Regions from separate parts of the Endozoicomonas sp. ALB032 genome, predicted to be linked through region 1. Evidence: predicted binding sites of a transcription regulator. Region 1 holds the regulator's gene; each other region holds the start of a gene.
The links. The regulator PhoB, encoded in region 1, activates phosphate uptake and scavenging genes when phosphate is short. The targets are predictions, from matches to a motif close to TGTCATANNNNTGTCANA.
Positions count from the first base shown of each region.

Region 2: ACO6VG_RS09605 (putative 2-aminoethylphosphonate ABC transporter substrate-binding protein) is a predicted target of PhoB. The motif match lies at 1,764-1,781, and genes of this name have one in related genera.
Region 3: ACO6VG_RS01130 (Na/Pi symporter) is a predicted target of PhoB. The motif match lies at 2,171-2,188, and genes of this name have one in related genera.

Region 1 is NZ_JBLYNW010000001.1:2,173,720-2,178,782, reverse strand. Features, by position in the region: gene ACO6VG_RS07750 (hypothetical protein) at 283-705, shown strand; gene phoR (phosphate regulon sensor histidine kinase PhoR) at 1,146-2,465, opposite strand; gene phoB (phosphate regulon transcriptional regulator PhoB) at 2,510-3,199, opposite strand; gene ubiA (4-hydroxybenzoate octaprenyltransferase) at 3,529-4,416, opposite strand; gene ACO6VG_RS07730 (chorismate--pyruvate lyase family protein) at 4,631-5,063, opposite strand, start outside.
Region 2 is NZ_JBLYNW010000001.1:2,627,136-2,632,198, forward strand. Features, by position in the region: gene ACO6VG_RS09600 (putative 2-aminoethylphosphonate ABC transporter ATP-binding protein) at 1-579, opposite strand, end outside; gene ACO6VG_RS09605 (putative 2-aminoethylphosphonate ABC transporter substrate-binding protein) at 667-1,689, opposite strand; gene ACO6VG_RS09610 (DUF29 domain-containing protein) at 1,939-2,427, opposite strand; gene ACO6VG_RS09615 (DUF29 domain-containing protein) at 2,420-2,887, opposite strand; gene ACO6VG_RS09620 (TIGR03364 family FAD-dependent oxidoreductase) at 3,186-4,319, opposite strand; gene ACO6VG_RS09625 (phosphonatase-like hydrolase) at 4,336-5,004, opposite strand.
Region 3 is NZ_JBLYNW010000001.1:297,002-302,064, reverse strand. Features, by position in the region: gene ACO6VG_RS01135 (TonB family protein) at 75-821, opposite strand; gene ACO6VG_RS01130 (Na/Pi symporter) at 927-2,096, opposite strand; gene moeA (molybdopterin molybdotransferase MoeA) at 2,491-3,729, opposite strand; molybdenum cofactor riboswitch at 3,884-4,038, shown strand; gene moaA (GTP 3',8-cyclase MoaA) at 4,027-5,007, shown strand; gene ACO6VG_RS01115 (RING finger domain-containing protein) at 5,041-5,063, opposite strand, start outside.

The DNA of each region.
Region 1 (5,063 bases):
TTTCAAAGAGTCAGATGCACGGCTGAATGGCTGTTTTTTAAAAACAAGCAATACCCACTCAAAGCAATTCAATTCATTTGCATGTCTTGATGACTCATAACCGTTTATGTATTGCACAAAATTATTCCTACCATCACATAAAGCGTTATTAAATCTATTTAAATAGTCCATAAAAGCACATTAAATGCTTCCATCAATTTAAAGCTTCCTGTATAAATAGTTACCTCCGTCATTGATAACCATTAATACCCGGTCGAATTAGTCTGAATTGGGAGTTCCTGAATGAACGTTTTTGAAGAAATTCATCACCGCCTGAGCAGTAAAACTCGTATCCGCTCTTTGTTTAAAGATGTTCATGTCGAAGATCTTGAGCGTATCATCTCCAGAATGCAGGACGTAATGCAGGAGAAAGTTGAAGCCCGCAATAAGATTGACGAAGAGCGTCAAGCCAAACTCGAAAACATTGAAGCCGTTAAGCAGATCATGGCCGAACGCGGCATTTCAATGGAAGACTTGGACCATCTGGAAATAGCGACTCAAAAACGTCGTCGTAATGTACAAAGGTTTACTTTTGAGTACCAGACAGAAGCCGGCGACACTGTCCAATGGGATGGCTCTACCACAGGGCGCTTGCCGCGTGACTTCCAAAGCTACCTGGACCGCACCGGCAAAAAACGTCTGGAATGCGTCGTTGGCGAAGAGTAAGTCTACCTTCGTCAGTATTTCGGGTTCATGCCCGGTCTGCAACTTCTTGAATAGAGACACCAATGGATCAAAGTATCATTCTTTGAAAAACCTCCCCCTCTGACTCGAAGTAATCAGTTGGGGATCCCATTACAGAGTGCTCAGGTGGGACCACTCTCATCAACACTCTGACCAACAGCCCGCAGTGCACCCCACAGCAGGTGTTCAAGAGACAGATACAAACTAGTAAAGAAAATACAAATACGCAAGCCCGGTCTTTGCAGGATGGTTAAAATCCACCACCCTGCCAGCTCCCGGGGATTAGCGTTTCAGAGTAAAGATAGTCAGGATCAGTCTGTAGTACAACAGACTGTTCGCGAATGATGAAACCATGAAAAGATTATTCATTTTTTGATGGTAGTCCTAAAAGCAGAAAAGGTGCCACCGGCCCTTTTCTGCTTTCATGAGTGTTCCAACTCAAGGCATTTTTCCGGAAAGTGGCAAATAAAGCGGCTGCCTTTTCCTGGGTGACTGCTGATCGTGAGTTTGCCTCCGTGTCTCAGCATGACGTGCTTGACGATAGCCAGGCCAAGCCCCGTTCCCCCGGTATTCTGGCTACGACTTTTATCAATCCGGTAAAAGCGCTCAGTCAACCTCGGAATATGCATTGGATCAATACCGACACCATTGTCTTCTACCATCATATGTCCGCCTTCCCCGTCCTGCCACCAGCGCACAAGTATTTTGCCACCCTCGGGTGTATAGCGCACGGCATTAAAGACCAGATTCGAGAAGGCACTGCGCAACTCATTACTGCTGCCTGCCAAAAAGACATCTTCAGGACAATCCAGAGAAATCTGATGCTGGCTTTCACCACTGAGCGCACATCCGTCTTCAACGATACTGCTGAGCAGGGTTTTAACATGAACCCCATTCTCGTCTGCCTGAGCTTCAGCCGACTCCAGTTTGGACAGCAACAGCAGGTCTGCCACCAGATTCTGCATTCTCAGCGACTGCTCCTGCATCCTGTTCAGTGCTTTTTCCCAAACAGGGGGCAGACCTGAATCCGGGCCCAGACTGTCCAGCATGGTTTCGATGTATCCAGACACAACCGTCAGTGGTGTTCTCAGTTCATGGGAGACATTGGCAACAAAGTCTTTTCTCATGACTTCCAGCTGATTCAAGCGCGTGACATCTCTAACGGTCATGAGACGATTGCCTTTGCCATAAACCGTTATATTAAATTGCAGTTGATGATCAGGGTTGATTGGCGAGGGGATCTCAAGAGCTTTTTGATAACCACCCTGCTCAAAGTAGTCGACAAACCTTGGATCACGTAGCAGATTGGTAATCAACTGCCCCTGATCGTCAGGCGTCTTAAGCCCTATCAAAGTTCCAGCGGCGGGATTCCACCATTCCAGGTTGCTCTGATTATCTATCATTACAACACCGTCGTTCAGCGCAGCAGTTGATTCCTGAACACGTTCAATCACTCCGGCCAGCTTTTGCCGGGAACGACTGTGCTGTTTTTGCAATCGATAGATACCATCAAAAATTTGCCCCCAGAACCCTTTACTCTCAGGAGGCTCTTTGCTCCTGGCCTTGGGGTCATTCAGCCAGTCCAGCAGCTTGAAAAGCTGACGGAAGCTCCAGACAAAATAACCTCCCATGACCACACAGAGTCCTAAAAAAGGCTCTCCAAACAACCAGCCCAGGGAAAACCCGACAATCACGTAGGCGATCATGCGGCTCAGCAAATGGGTTTTTGAAATTGTTGTCATATTACTCCCGGCCAGATAACTGCTGAGCACTGAGCATAAAAGGTTTACACCCTCGTTGAGAAACGATATCCAGTACCACGAACCGTTTGCACAAAGGCTTCGTAGTTATCACCTAAGGCCTTACGCAAGCGTCGAATGTGTACATCAACGGTTCGCTCTTCCACATAAACGTTGCCACCCCAGACCTGATCCAGTAACTGCCCACGGGTATAGGCACGCTCCTGGTGCGTCAGGAAAAACTGCAGCAAACGGTACTCGGTAGGTCCTATTTCAGCAGGTGAGCCATCAATAGAGACTCTGTGGCTGACAGGGTCCAGCTCCAATCCCTTGATGACAATGGGAGACTGGTTATCAAATCCGCCTGTACGACGGAGAACCGCTTTTAAACGAGCAGCCAGCTCGCGGGGAGAAAAAGGCTTGGTGATGTAGTCATCGGCACCGGTTTCAAGTCCCTGGATTTTGTGGTCTTCTTCACCTTTGGCCGTCAACATAACAATGGGTATTTCAGAGGTCAGCTCATTGCGCTTCAGACGACGGGCCAGTTCAATTCCAGAGACATCTGGTAACATCCAGTCCAGCAAGATCAGATCGGGTTTGTTATCCACAATCAGAGAGTGCGCTTCTCTGGCATCTGCTGCCTCAAGACAGTCATACCCTGCCATTTCCAGAGCAACGGTCACCATTTCGCGAATCGGTGCTTCGTCATCTACGATCAGAATGGTCTTTCCTGGCATTAATCTCTACCTGTTATCTGTCGATTCGATTTCGGCGGTGACGTTCTGGCATCTATCAGCTGAAGCTCATTAGGGCTATATCAGGATGGTAGTGTCTCAGGACAGCACCTTTCCTATCGCTCAGGCTGCTTCTCACTACTTTGATCAACCGCACTATACACCGGACATTACACCTTTGAAATGTTACAGGCAGATGACACACTAAAGGCTGATATTGCAGCTTAAAAATAAAAAGATCCCTCAGGGTTTACAGGGTAAGGCTTTTCGCCATTTATCCCCACAGCCACCATAAGTAGCAATACTTACCGGGCTCTAAGCCGGATTGAAGATCAAAGATAACTCAACACGAAACCTGCAAATACAATGGCTCCGGCCCAGTGGTTACTAAGAAACGCCCTGAAGCAGGCTTCACGCTCACGACGACGGGTTAACCATTGCTGGTAAACGAAAAGGGCTGCGACAGCCAACAATGAGAGATAATAGAGAGCACCTAACTCCAGTTGATGGCCTGCCATGGCCAGTGTCATCAGGGTAAGTACCTGCAGGCAACCAACAATCAGGTTATCCATCTCGCCAAATAGAATGGCTGTGGACTTGATACCTACTTTCAGATCATCGTCACGATCCACCATGGCGTATTGAGTATCGTAAGCCACTGTCCAGAAGAGATTGGCCAGAAACATCAGCCAGACGATGTTTCCCAACGAGCCACTCTGAGCCGCAAAAGCCATGGGTATCGACCAGCCAAAAGCAGCCCCCAAAACCACCTGAGGCAGATGAGTGTGTCTTTTGGCAAAAGGGTAAGCCGAGGCCAGCAATAATCCGGCAAAAGAGAGCTGGACGGTAAGAGTATTGGTAAAGAGTACAAGAATGAAAGACAAAAGTACCATACCGGAGAAATAGATCAGCGCTTCTTTTTCCTGAATTTTACCCGTTACCAGCGGTCGATGCTGTGTTCTCTTAACATGGCCGTCCACTTTCCTGTCAGCAAAGTCATTAATAACGCAGCCTGCACTGCGCATCAAAACCACGCCGACCGAAAAAATCACCAGATTCTTCAGACTCGGTACACCTTCTGCCGCCACCCAGAGTGCCCACATAGTAGGCCAGAACAACAGATAAATACCAATAGGCCGGTCCAGCCGGGCCAGCCGTAAGAAATCTTTTAAACGGGGAAATCGTTGCAGAACTACTTCAGTGCCTGCCAATACCGCCATTGGTTTTCTGAATTGCATCATAATATTTAGCTGCTTATCTGCATCTTTATTATCATCGCTGAGATTCTTATTGCTCATCGCCCTGAATCATGACCCGCATCGCCAGTTTATCAGGTCAGGCCAGGTTCTCAATCAGGCCATGACCAGACCGACTGCGGAAATCTCTATATTTCACGAGGTAAGTGCTTCGACAAACAATCATTCTTGTAGAGCTTCAGGGTTCAGGATGCTTCGACATGACTCTGGAGTGCTTCTCTGTCTGTTCAGACAGGTCCGGCAAAAAGATTTCACAAACAGATATAGACTTTTCGTGCAAATAAAATAACGACCGCCTTCCCCAGGCTGTTTCATCAGAGTATTTTTCAACCAGATGAGGATTAAACTGACGAGCCGGCAGTTCCGCTACCTCAAATGGTCCCCGACGCATACCGGGATGATTAAATAAAAACTCCCCCAGGGGCTTAGTGCCCAGTTGCAGCAGCTCTCTGTTCGTGCCAATAAGACTGCTGTGAGGCAATACACTTCGTGCAAACACTCTGGGTCGGCCACCACAGATCAGCAGAACCTCCCTGATAGAAGCCATTTTGCTGCAATGTCTGTTTTCGAATGATCCTGCCAACTCACCAGACGTGGACGTAGCCTTTGAC
Region 2 (5,063 bases), 450 kb from region 1:
ATGGGTCACCATAATGGTGGTAATGCCCAGTTTTCTTTGCAGCTTACAGATCGTTTCCCGCAACTTGATTCTGACTTTGGCATCCAGGGCCGAGAGGGGTTCATCGAGCAACAACAACCCCGGAGAGAGTGCCAGAGCCCTTGCTAGTGCTACACGCTGTTGTTGACCGCCAGAAAGCTGAGAGGGAAATTTGAGGCCGGAATCCTGCAGGCCGATAATATCCAGCCATTGGTTCACGCTGTCCTCAACTTCACGTTTGGATTGACCCTGGTTTTTCAAACCAAAACCGATATTTTCTGAAACACTCAGGTTGGGGAACAGGGCATAGGATTGAAAGACAATGCCGAAGTCTCTTTGTTCAGGTGGGAGTGCTGTTATGTTGGTGCCATCCTGCCAGATCTCTCCCTGTTTACAGGCTTCCAATCCGGCAATCATTCTCAACAGCGTCGTCTTTCCGCAACCCGAGGGGCCGAGAAAACAGATGAATTCACCCTTATTAACGGACAGGGAAATCTCTTTGAGAGCGGTGAAATCGCCGAAGCGTTTCCCCAGGTTTTCGATGGTGAGAAAGGGTTTCATAGCGTTAACTTCCTAAAGCTCCAAACCTGAAAAGCCGTTTATTCCCGTTGGGGAATAAACGGCACTTTCTGTGTAACTAGTGTGATATCACGACTTGGGTTCGGACATATGATCGAAACGCTTGGACCACTCAGCAAGTACAGTCTCACGCTCACTGGCCATTTCACCAAAGTCCAGATCCACCATGGCGCTTTCTACATCTGGATAGTTAGGTACTTCTTTACGGACGTCTTTGTGACCGACAACGGGGTAAGCCTCTACATAATGCTCATTCGCTTCCTGGCTGAGAGACCAGTCGATCAGTTTTTTTGCAGCTGCAGCCTTGTCGGTACCTGCAACCAGACCCACTGACTCCACATCCCAGCCAATGCCACCTTTTGGCAGAATCAGATCCAGTGGCGCGCCCTGGCTTTTCAGTTGAGCTCCACGAACTGCCATGGAAATACCAATAGCCACTTCACCCATGGCAGCCTGAACACAGGGCTTGGAACCTGAGTGAGTGTATTGGGACATGTTGTTGTTCAGCTTATCCATATAGGCCCAGCCTTTGTCTTCACCCATGCTCTGCAGCCAGGCGGAAACCTGCATATAGCCAGTGCCGGAAGAGGCCGGGTTAGGCATGGCAATCTGGCCCTGATAGACCGGATCAAGCAGGTCTTGCCAGGATTGAGGCTTGGGCAGTTTTTTGGCTGCGGCTACCGCTTCGTTGTAGCAAATGACATTGAAATAGGCCTGGTTGCCAAACCAGGCTTTAGCGGCATCAGGATCAACCAGCTGAGTCTTGATTTGATCCAGACCTCTGGGCTTGTAGGTGCCCAGTACGCCTTCGTCCTTCAGCAGTGCCATGCTGGAACCGGCCAGACCCCATACGACGTCTGCCCTGCTGTTATCTTTTTCTGCCAGCAGTTTAGCGGTCATGATACCGGTAGAGTCCCGTACCCATTTGATGCTGATATCGGGATTATCCTGCTCAAAGGCTTTCTTGTAGCGATTCAGAATGTCGGTCTCAAAAGCAGTATAAACCGTCAATTCCACAGGAGATGCAGCGAAAGATGAAGCGCTGAAAATTGAAGTTGTTGCCAGGGTCAGGGCTGTCAGGTGTTTTTTCATGGAGCTCTCTCCAGTCGGATAATCATTTTGTTCTGGCTAAGACCAGAAGGGATATCGCGATTCTACGAGAGAGAAATGACTAAAATATTACAGATCTTTTTCGACTCTGTGACAGCTTCCTGCAACATGGCCAACTCCTGGTCGTCGGAGGCTGTGCAATCAGGCGGCGGTTCGGCAGAGTGCCCAGAACCAGGGCGGGGTCTTTGGCACCATTATTACGGTGGCGGGGATTGGGGCTGCTGCGCTGCTTTAGTCGCCGGGCAGCCAGTCGTCATCTGTGATCTGTTCAAAGGTCCATGGGCATTGGCCGGGAAAGCTTTTTTTGCTCAGCTTCTGGCTTTCACTGCGAGCGTAATTGTTCATCTGCTTAACTGCTTGCCGACAAGCATCGGAATATGCACCCGCCAATAACTCCACGATCATGGGCTGTAAATGAGGGTGTTTTGAAATTTGCTTTTCAATCGCTGCTCTGGAATTGTAGATACTTGGCATCCACGTCTGGACAACCTTATCCTCTACCCACAAATCTTTCAGAATGCGTTTCTGATAATCGTATTTGAGAAGATGTAAAACCAATACCGATAAATGAGACTCAAGAGTATCTCTGGTACTGCCCATTTCGTACTCCATCGCCTCCAACAGATTGTCAATGTCGAGTTTGTGAAATTGTCGCTGAGCCAGCAGCTCCCGTTGCTGGCTTAGCCAGGCGGTGTAGTCGGTTTTGTATAAATCAGTCATCATCAGCCTCCGGCAGCCAGCCATCTTCCATGATTTCGTCATAGGTCCATGGGCACTCAGACGGGAAAGCGTCGGGTCTGCACTGCATCTCGTTGGCAGCAAGCTTTCGGGCGTACTGATAGGCTTTTGGCAAAATCTCGTCCAGTTTACTATTGAGAGCGGGATTTTCTTCAAGCTCATGCTCAATGGCAATACGTTGTTTACTGATACTGGTTGACCAGCTTCGGAACCATTGATCCATCTCATGCAAATCATTTTTTTTACGCTGCATCTGCCATTTAAGCGAGTGCATGAGTAATTGAGACAAACGGCTCTGTACTGAACGATAACGGGCTCTACCCATGTCCTCAACTTCCTCGACCAGGTTGTCCATATCAAGTTCATCGAAACGGCCTTGCCTGATAAGCTCGGCTTGTCGATAAGACCATGTGTAGAAATCAGTGTCATACAAGTTTTCCATAAATCACCTCCATTGCCCTACCACTGTAGGCAAATAACATAGGGGAATCAAAATGAATTGCTAAAGCACAGATGCTTTTGCCGGGGCTTTGCCCGTGGTTTTGGGCTGGTCAATTTGGTCATTGATGCCAGGGAGAACCGTCAATATCGCAAAGAAATGATGGGTTTGCTGAAAGATTTATCGAATGAGCGTAAAACCCCGTACTTTAATAGGGTGTCGCAAAACTCTGGTTCCCAAGGACCAGCACGGGAACGAGTTTTTGGAGTTGTGCGACACCCTCTTTACGACAGGGAGGATGTCAAAGGATGTTTTCAATATTCTTTTCTGCAATGCCGGGAGCCAGGGTCATGCCCTTGCCACCGATGGCCGTGAGAAAATGAATTTTGTCGTCTATATCATCCTGGTAGTAGTGATCGGTTTTACTCTGGCAATAATAACCTGCCCAATATTCCGCGATATCCCAGCAAGGAAGCTCAACAATGTTTCTGGCTTCTGTCAGCATCCGTTCATTGATGGATTGATTCATTGTGAAGGAGAGTTTCTCTGCCTCGCGGGCATCGGCGTACTCGTGTGAGTCGCCAATGATGATGGACCCGTCAAGCTCCTGTTTGAACAGAATATGTATCCCGTACTTATCCAGCTCTGAGTCTTTTTCTCCGGCACTCCAGGAAGGCAAGTTGCGAAAGCTCTCATAGCGTCTGATAGTCCTGCCCGAAAGCAAATTGCCATTGAGACTGACGCTCTTCAGTGGTTTGGTACGCATCATTTGGAGCTTGACCAGCTCAATATCACTGTTGAGAAAGCGTGATGGAAACAGGGTTTTGAAATCATGCCCGTTACAGACTATCGCTTTTGAAGCCCGGTATTGCTCACCAGCTGAATCCATACTGATGACTTCATCCTGCCCGGTTTCCATGCTGATGATTTGGGTGTTGGGTCGGTATTCAACGGTGTATTCCTGCTGAATAAACTCAATGATGCGGTAAATCAGTTGCAGGGGGTTAACACTGAATTCCTCCGGGAAGTACAAGGCACCTTTTGCATAACTTTTCTTGACGGCAGGATTGGCACGTATAACCTCGTCAATACTTAGCAGTGATGAAGGGTAGCCCGTTTGCTGATTTCGTTGGTGTAGCTCTTGCAACATGGCCAACTCCTGGTCATCGGAGGCTATATACCAGCTGCCATTTCTTCGGGCTGAAATATCAAACTGATCTTGCAGGGTCTGATAAATGCTCAGAGAGTCCAGGGCGGTCGGCAGCAGGTCTGCTGTCATGCCGGATGGAACAACCATGCCAAAGTTTCTGACGGTGGCCTGTACCGGTTGACTGTCTTTTTCAACCAGCAGTACCTTATACCCCCGCTTCGCAGCAGCGAAGGCGTGAAAAGTGCCAAGAATACCTGCACCGACAACCATTAAATCGTATTTCAAAGGTGTCTCCCTGTGTTCAAATGTGCTTAAGGATATCGGCCAGGCTGTCGAGCACCAGCGTTGGAGCGGCTGTTGCCAGTTGCTCCCGGGTCTGGGCGCCTGTAGTCACGCCAACCGTGATACCGCAGTGGGCGTTTTTTCCTTCCTCGATGTCAATGGCTGAATCTCCGGCTTTAAGTACCTGTGAACTGTCGTGAATACCGGTTTTCTCCATGGCCAGCTCAATCATGTCCGGTGCTGGTCTGCCGTTTGTTACATCATCCGCAGTGATCAGGGTGTCGAATTCGACCCCGGGCAGCCAGTTCATCTTTTTCAGCAGGCCTGTTGCTACCTGGTGGCTATAGCCGGTGTTGAGTGCGACTTTGATGCCTCTTGCCCGCAGCTCTTTCAAAAGTTCGGGGACGCCGTCAAAAGAGGTGACTGCCAGTTCTTCATAGGCCCGTGTCAGTTGTTTTTTAAAGGACTGGAAGATTTGTTCCGAGTCCGAGTGGTCAAAGCCTTTGGACGACAGGGTATCTTTTATGGCCTGATGCTTCTCTTTGCCTGCGCCATGCTCAAGGACTTCGTCCAGAGTGAAATCGTAGCCTGCGTCGACAAGACTCTTCTGAACGGTTTTGTAAACGACGTTGTCTTCATTGACCGTAGTACCAGCCATATCAAAAACCGCGAGTTGAATTTTGTTCATTGTGACCTCTTCTCATTTTTCAGATTCGGAAATTAAAGGGTTTGGACGTTCAGTAAGAA
Region 3 (5,063 bases), 1.9 Mb from region 1:
TCCGGGAACCTCTGATGCGTCGGCAGCTACAGCGAAATTGTGAGATTGAGTAATGAACTTAAGGAGCTGGCCGGTCACAGCAGCTGATATTTAATGGAGAGAATCACCGTAACCGATTTCTTGTGAGGTGTCGGTAAGGGCAGGGAGCGCTCAATGGCTTTCAGACTACTGGCTTCGAATGCCTTTTTACCGGCCAGTACAGTCGCCTTTTCCAGTGTTCCGTCAGAGTTGATTTCAATTTTGATTTTTACTTCTCCTTCCAGTCGCCTTCTTTTAGCCTGGTAGGGATACACTTTGTAGCGATTGATCCGGTATTGAAGTTGAGCCACCCATTTCTGAAATTCATCAGGCTCCAAATGCCCGGCTTTTGAAGTGATGAGCTCTTCGACGGGCTCTCCCGATGTCTGCTGGTTGAGAGCAGATACCGGAGGCTCACCCGGTTTTGCGTGCCTGTGTTTGTTTTCTTCCTGATTGGCCGACTCTTGCTGAATCTTTTTCTTTTCGGCTCTGGTCGTTATGACTTTCTTGTTCTCTGCTTTTTCAGCCTGTTCTGTTTTTTCAGTGCTTTGAATGTGTTCAGTGTTTTCAATCTGAGAATCTGGCTTTGTCAATTCCGAGCCGGTCATTGCTTCTGTAGCGGTCAGGTTTTTTTCAATGGCAGGTGTTATGTCGGGTTGATGAGACACCAGTTTGATTTGAATGCCGGGTGATTTTGCAGCAGTCAACCAACTACTCCCGCTATAGCCCAAAAGTAAGGTGTGAAAGACAACTGACAACGTCAGGGGGATGACCAGATGCCTGATGGTGGTTTCCTGTTCCATGATTGGCAACCCACAGAGCATAGCAATTTAAACAGGAATTAAAGAAACAGGTCTGTAGAGGAAACCCCGACATGGTCAGGGCTTCTTAAGAATATCAGGAAGGCTTTACCGGGCTACCAAAATCCCGAGGCCCGGTATGACAAAGAAGGCCAGCAAAAGATACAGGAATGCATAAGCGCGGTTTTTTATAGCCAGATCAGACAATTTTTCTGCAGCGTAGAGAGGAATCTCACGGAGCCACCTGATGCCATAGATAAGGGCTACGGCAAACACGTTGAAGAACAAGTGTACCAGAGCAATGGTCATTGCGTGCTCTGCGTCTGCACCGACGATGGCCGTTGCTGAAAGCAGCGCTGTGATGGTTGTACCGATGTTGGCACCCAGAGTGACAGGGTACATCTGACGAACGGTGAAGACGCCACTGCCTACCAGAGGAACCATAAGACTGGTGGTAGTAGAAGAGGATTGCACCATTACGGTCATAACAGTACCGGAGGCAATACCGGAAATCGGACCACGACCAATAGACTTGTGCAGAATGTCCCTGGCACGTCCCACCATAACTTTTTTCAGCAGCTTGCCCAGTCTTACGACCGAGCTGAAGATAAGGAAGATACCGAAGGCGATCATGGTCAGGCCAGCCAGTGTGCTGTCGGGCAGAAGGCCTGCAAAATCCTTGACAATATTCACGGCCGGCTTGGTCAGGGGTTTGACGAAATTCAGGCTGCCCATATCAATAGCAGAGCCACCCACCAACAGTGCGGCTACGTGCTGTGAAATATCGCTCAGGAAGCCGGTCATCAATTCCAGAGGCAACAGAATCAGAACCGCCAGATAGTTAAAGAAGTCGTGAACTGTCGAAGCAGCAAAAGCTCGCTTAAAGGATTTGTCGCAACCCATGTGACCCAGACTGACCAGAGTATTTGTGATGGTGGTACCAATATTGGCTCCCATTATCATGGGGATCGCCATCTCTACCGGCAGGCCGCCAGCCACGAGGCCAACGATAACAGAGGTTACTGTACTGGAAGACTGAACCAGAGCTGTGGCGAGGGTACCGGCTATCAGTGCCAGCATAGTGTTGTTGGCAAAGCTGAACAGCTCTGCAGCTGCTTCTGCGCCACCTACGGCCATTTTAAAACCAGAGCCCACTACGCTGACGGCAACCAGGAGAGCATAGATCCAGAGGATAACTCTCAGCCAGATACGGCCATAGTGCCTGCTGGTGTATTTATAGTCAGCTTTGGTGCTGGCTTGACTTGTTGCTTCAGACATTTTCTGCACCTTGGTGCTGTGTGGATAGAGATGATGGCGAAAATATAGGTGTTCTGTTTCAGAAATATTACAGTTATGACATTTTTTTGAAATATTTAAAAAGCCCTCCAGGACCAGAGGGTGTCGCAAAAGGTCAATTAAAACGCTTCAAGCTTCAAACCGTTATCTCCGCGAAGGCGGAGATCCACTGTTCGTGGTGGGTTCCCGCCTACGCGGGAACGACGATCTTGATATATCCTGCTGACCATACCCTTTTGCGACACCCTCACCAGGGCAAAGACTGCAGAAATATGACAGTGCTCGTTTTCGGGGCAACCCTTTTCCATGTCGGAACCCGGAGGTCCCAAAAGCATGGGAGCCAGAGTGATGCGACAGCCTGCAGAACAGGGAGTAGTTACCTGAGAAGTTTATCGAACAACTGCACTCTAACCGTTTCTCCTGCCTCAATATTTCCCTGGGAAGCGGGCAAAATGATGTAACAATTAGCCATACTCATGGATCGGAGAATCCCCGACCCCTGACTGCCCGATGTGACTACCTCGGCTTCTCCTCTCTCGTTGGTTGAGAGAATGCCCCTCTGGAATTCCAGGCGACCGGGTTGTTTCTTCAGGGGAGTGAGGCACGTTGCTGGTAGTTCAGCAGCAGGAGTTGGTTCTGCTCCCATCATATGTTGCAATGCGGGCGCTGCCAATTGTTGGAAAGTTACCGTAGCGGAAACCGGATTGCCGGGTAGCCCAAAGAAAACACTGTTGGGAAGTTTACCAAAGGCAAAGGGTTTGCCGGGTTTAATGGCCAGCCTCCAGAACGAAGTATGGCCTATTTCACTGAGAATATCTTTGACAAAGTCGACGTCACCTACGGATACCCCACCAGAGGTAACAACTGCATCAGCCTGCTGATCAGCTTTCAGAAAAGCTTTCCGGATCTCGTTGCGGTCATCATGGAGTTTTCCAAGGTCAATCACTTCTGCACCCAGTCGCTTGAGCATCGCTGATACTGCAAACCTATTGCTGTCGTATATATTACCTTGTCCGAGAGTCTCGCCGGGCAGCTTCAGTTCATCACCCGTGGAAAAGAGCGCTACTTTTATTCTGCGAATGACTGGAACTTCAGGGATTCCCAATGAAGCCAGCAGACCTATATCCTGGGCTTTGATGATGTGTCCCTTTTCAAAAACCTGACAACCTTGAGGAATATCTTCACCGGCACGGCGAACATTATTGCCTGACTGAGAGGGTAGCTTGCTGAAAGCAATACCCTGTGAGGTTATCTCGGCCTGCTCCTGCATGATGACCGTATCGGCACCTACAGGAATGGAAGCACCTGTCATGATTCTTATACAGTGGCCAGCGGGCATAGAACCCTGATAGGGATGTCCGGCCAGAGATTTTCCGGCCAGCGGCAGTATTGAATGTGGTGCCAGGTCACTGAAACGGACTGCATACCCGTCCATGGCTGAATTATCATGGGACGGAACGTTAACCGGCGAAATAATTGCCTCAGAGATAACCCTGTCCAGGGAGTCAGCCAGAGCCACTGTTTCAGTTTCAGTGACGACCGGTGTTTCTGTCATCAGTTTCTCAAGCCCTTCGTGCAGGGGCATGAGCCCCGGGGCAGAACAGCAGTCAGTCATTGAAAGGTCTCCTCGATACAGTTTTTGAAACTGCTCTTAAAGTAAAAGCTATAAATGAATTCAGCAATCTGTTTCTTGTTATTTGTATCACTCGATATTGTCCTTTAAGGCATGGCTATTTTATCGGGTTAGGGTTAGGATGAGCCCCTAATTAATTTTAATAAAGCGCCGAGCTTCGCAACCTAACCCTCACCATGAAGGTACGGTTGTCTGGCCGTGACCTGATGCGTGTTACACGCAGGGTTGCCAGGGTTCACACAGAAATGTCTGGGCCTCCCGTGTTTGGAAAGGTGTGAAATGCGACCATTACAAGACCAACAGGGACGAACGTTTCCCTATCTCAGACTGTCTCTGACTGATCTGTGCAACTTCACTTGCAACTATTGCCTGCCTGATGGCTGTGATGAGCATCGTCACAAGCAGTCGCTGGATGTTGCCGAAATTAAACGTCTGGTGACCGCTTTTTCGGCGGTGGGTGTTGAGAAGGTTCGCCTCACTGGCGGTGAGCCTACCCTGCGCTCTGACTTCATGGATATTGTCAGTACTCTTAAGTCCATTCCGGGGATTCAGAAAGTGGCTATGACCACAAATGGTTACAAAATGGACCAGAGAGTTGAGTCCTGGCTGGCTGCTGGTGTTGATCAGATTAATGTCAGTATCGACAGTCTGGACCCCCGAGCCTTTGCAGCAATAACCGGGCACGACCGCCTTCAGGAAATACTGGTGGGTATTGACAAGGCCTTCGCAAAAGGTCTTCCTTCTATCAAGGTCAATGCGGTTTTGATGAAAGGGGTCAACGACATCCAGCTGGAGGCGTTTCTGAAATGGATTAAGCACCAGCCTGTTACCATGCGTTTCATTGAGTTGATGCAGACGGGTGATAATAGTCGCTTTTTCAATCAATACCATGTCCCCGGAAAACAAATAAGGGATCAGCTTCTGGAGCAGGGCTGGGTCAGAATGGCCAGAAATAAAGATGCGGGTCCGGCTTACGAATATTGTCATCCTGAGTATCAGGGGCGCATTGGACTGATTACCCCCTACTCAAGAGATTTCTGTAAAGACTGCAATCGTCTGAGGGTTAGCAGTCAGGGGCATCTGCAACTTTGCCTGTTCTCGGAATCAGGCCATGACCTTCGACATTTCTTACAGGACGACAGCCAGCAGGATGAATTGATTCAGGAAATTCGATCAGCACTGAGGTTGAAAGTAGACGGTCATTTTCTGGAACAGGGGTATACCGGAGGTACTCGCAATCTTGCCCAGATTGGAGGCTGATATAGCTCGGCCTTCGCTTTAGGTGACTGGGGGTTATTGTCGGCACACAGGGCACA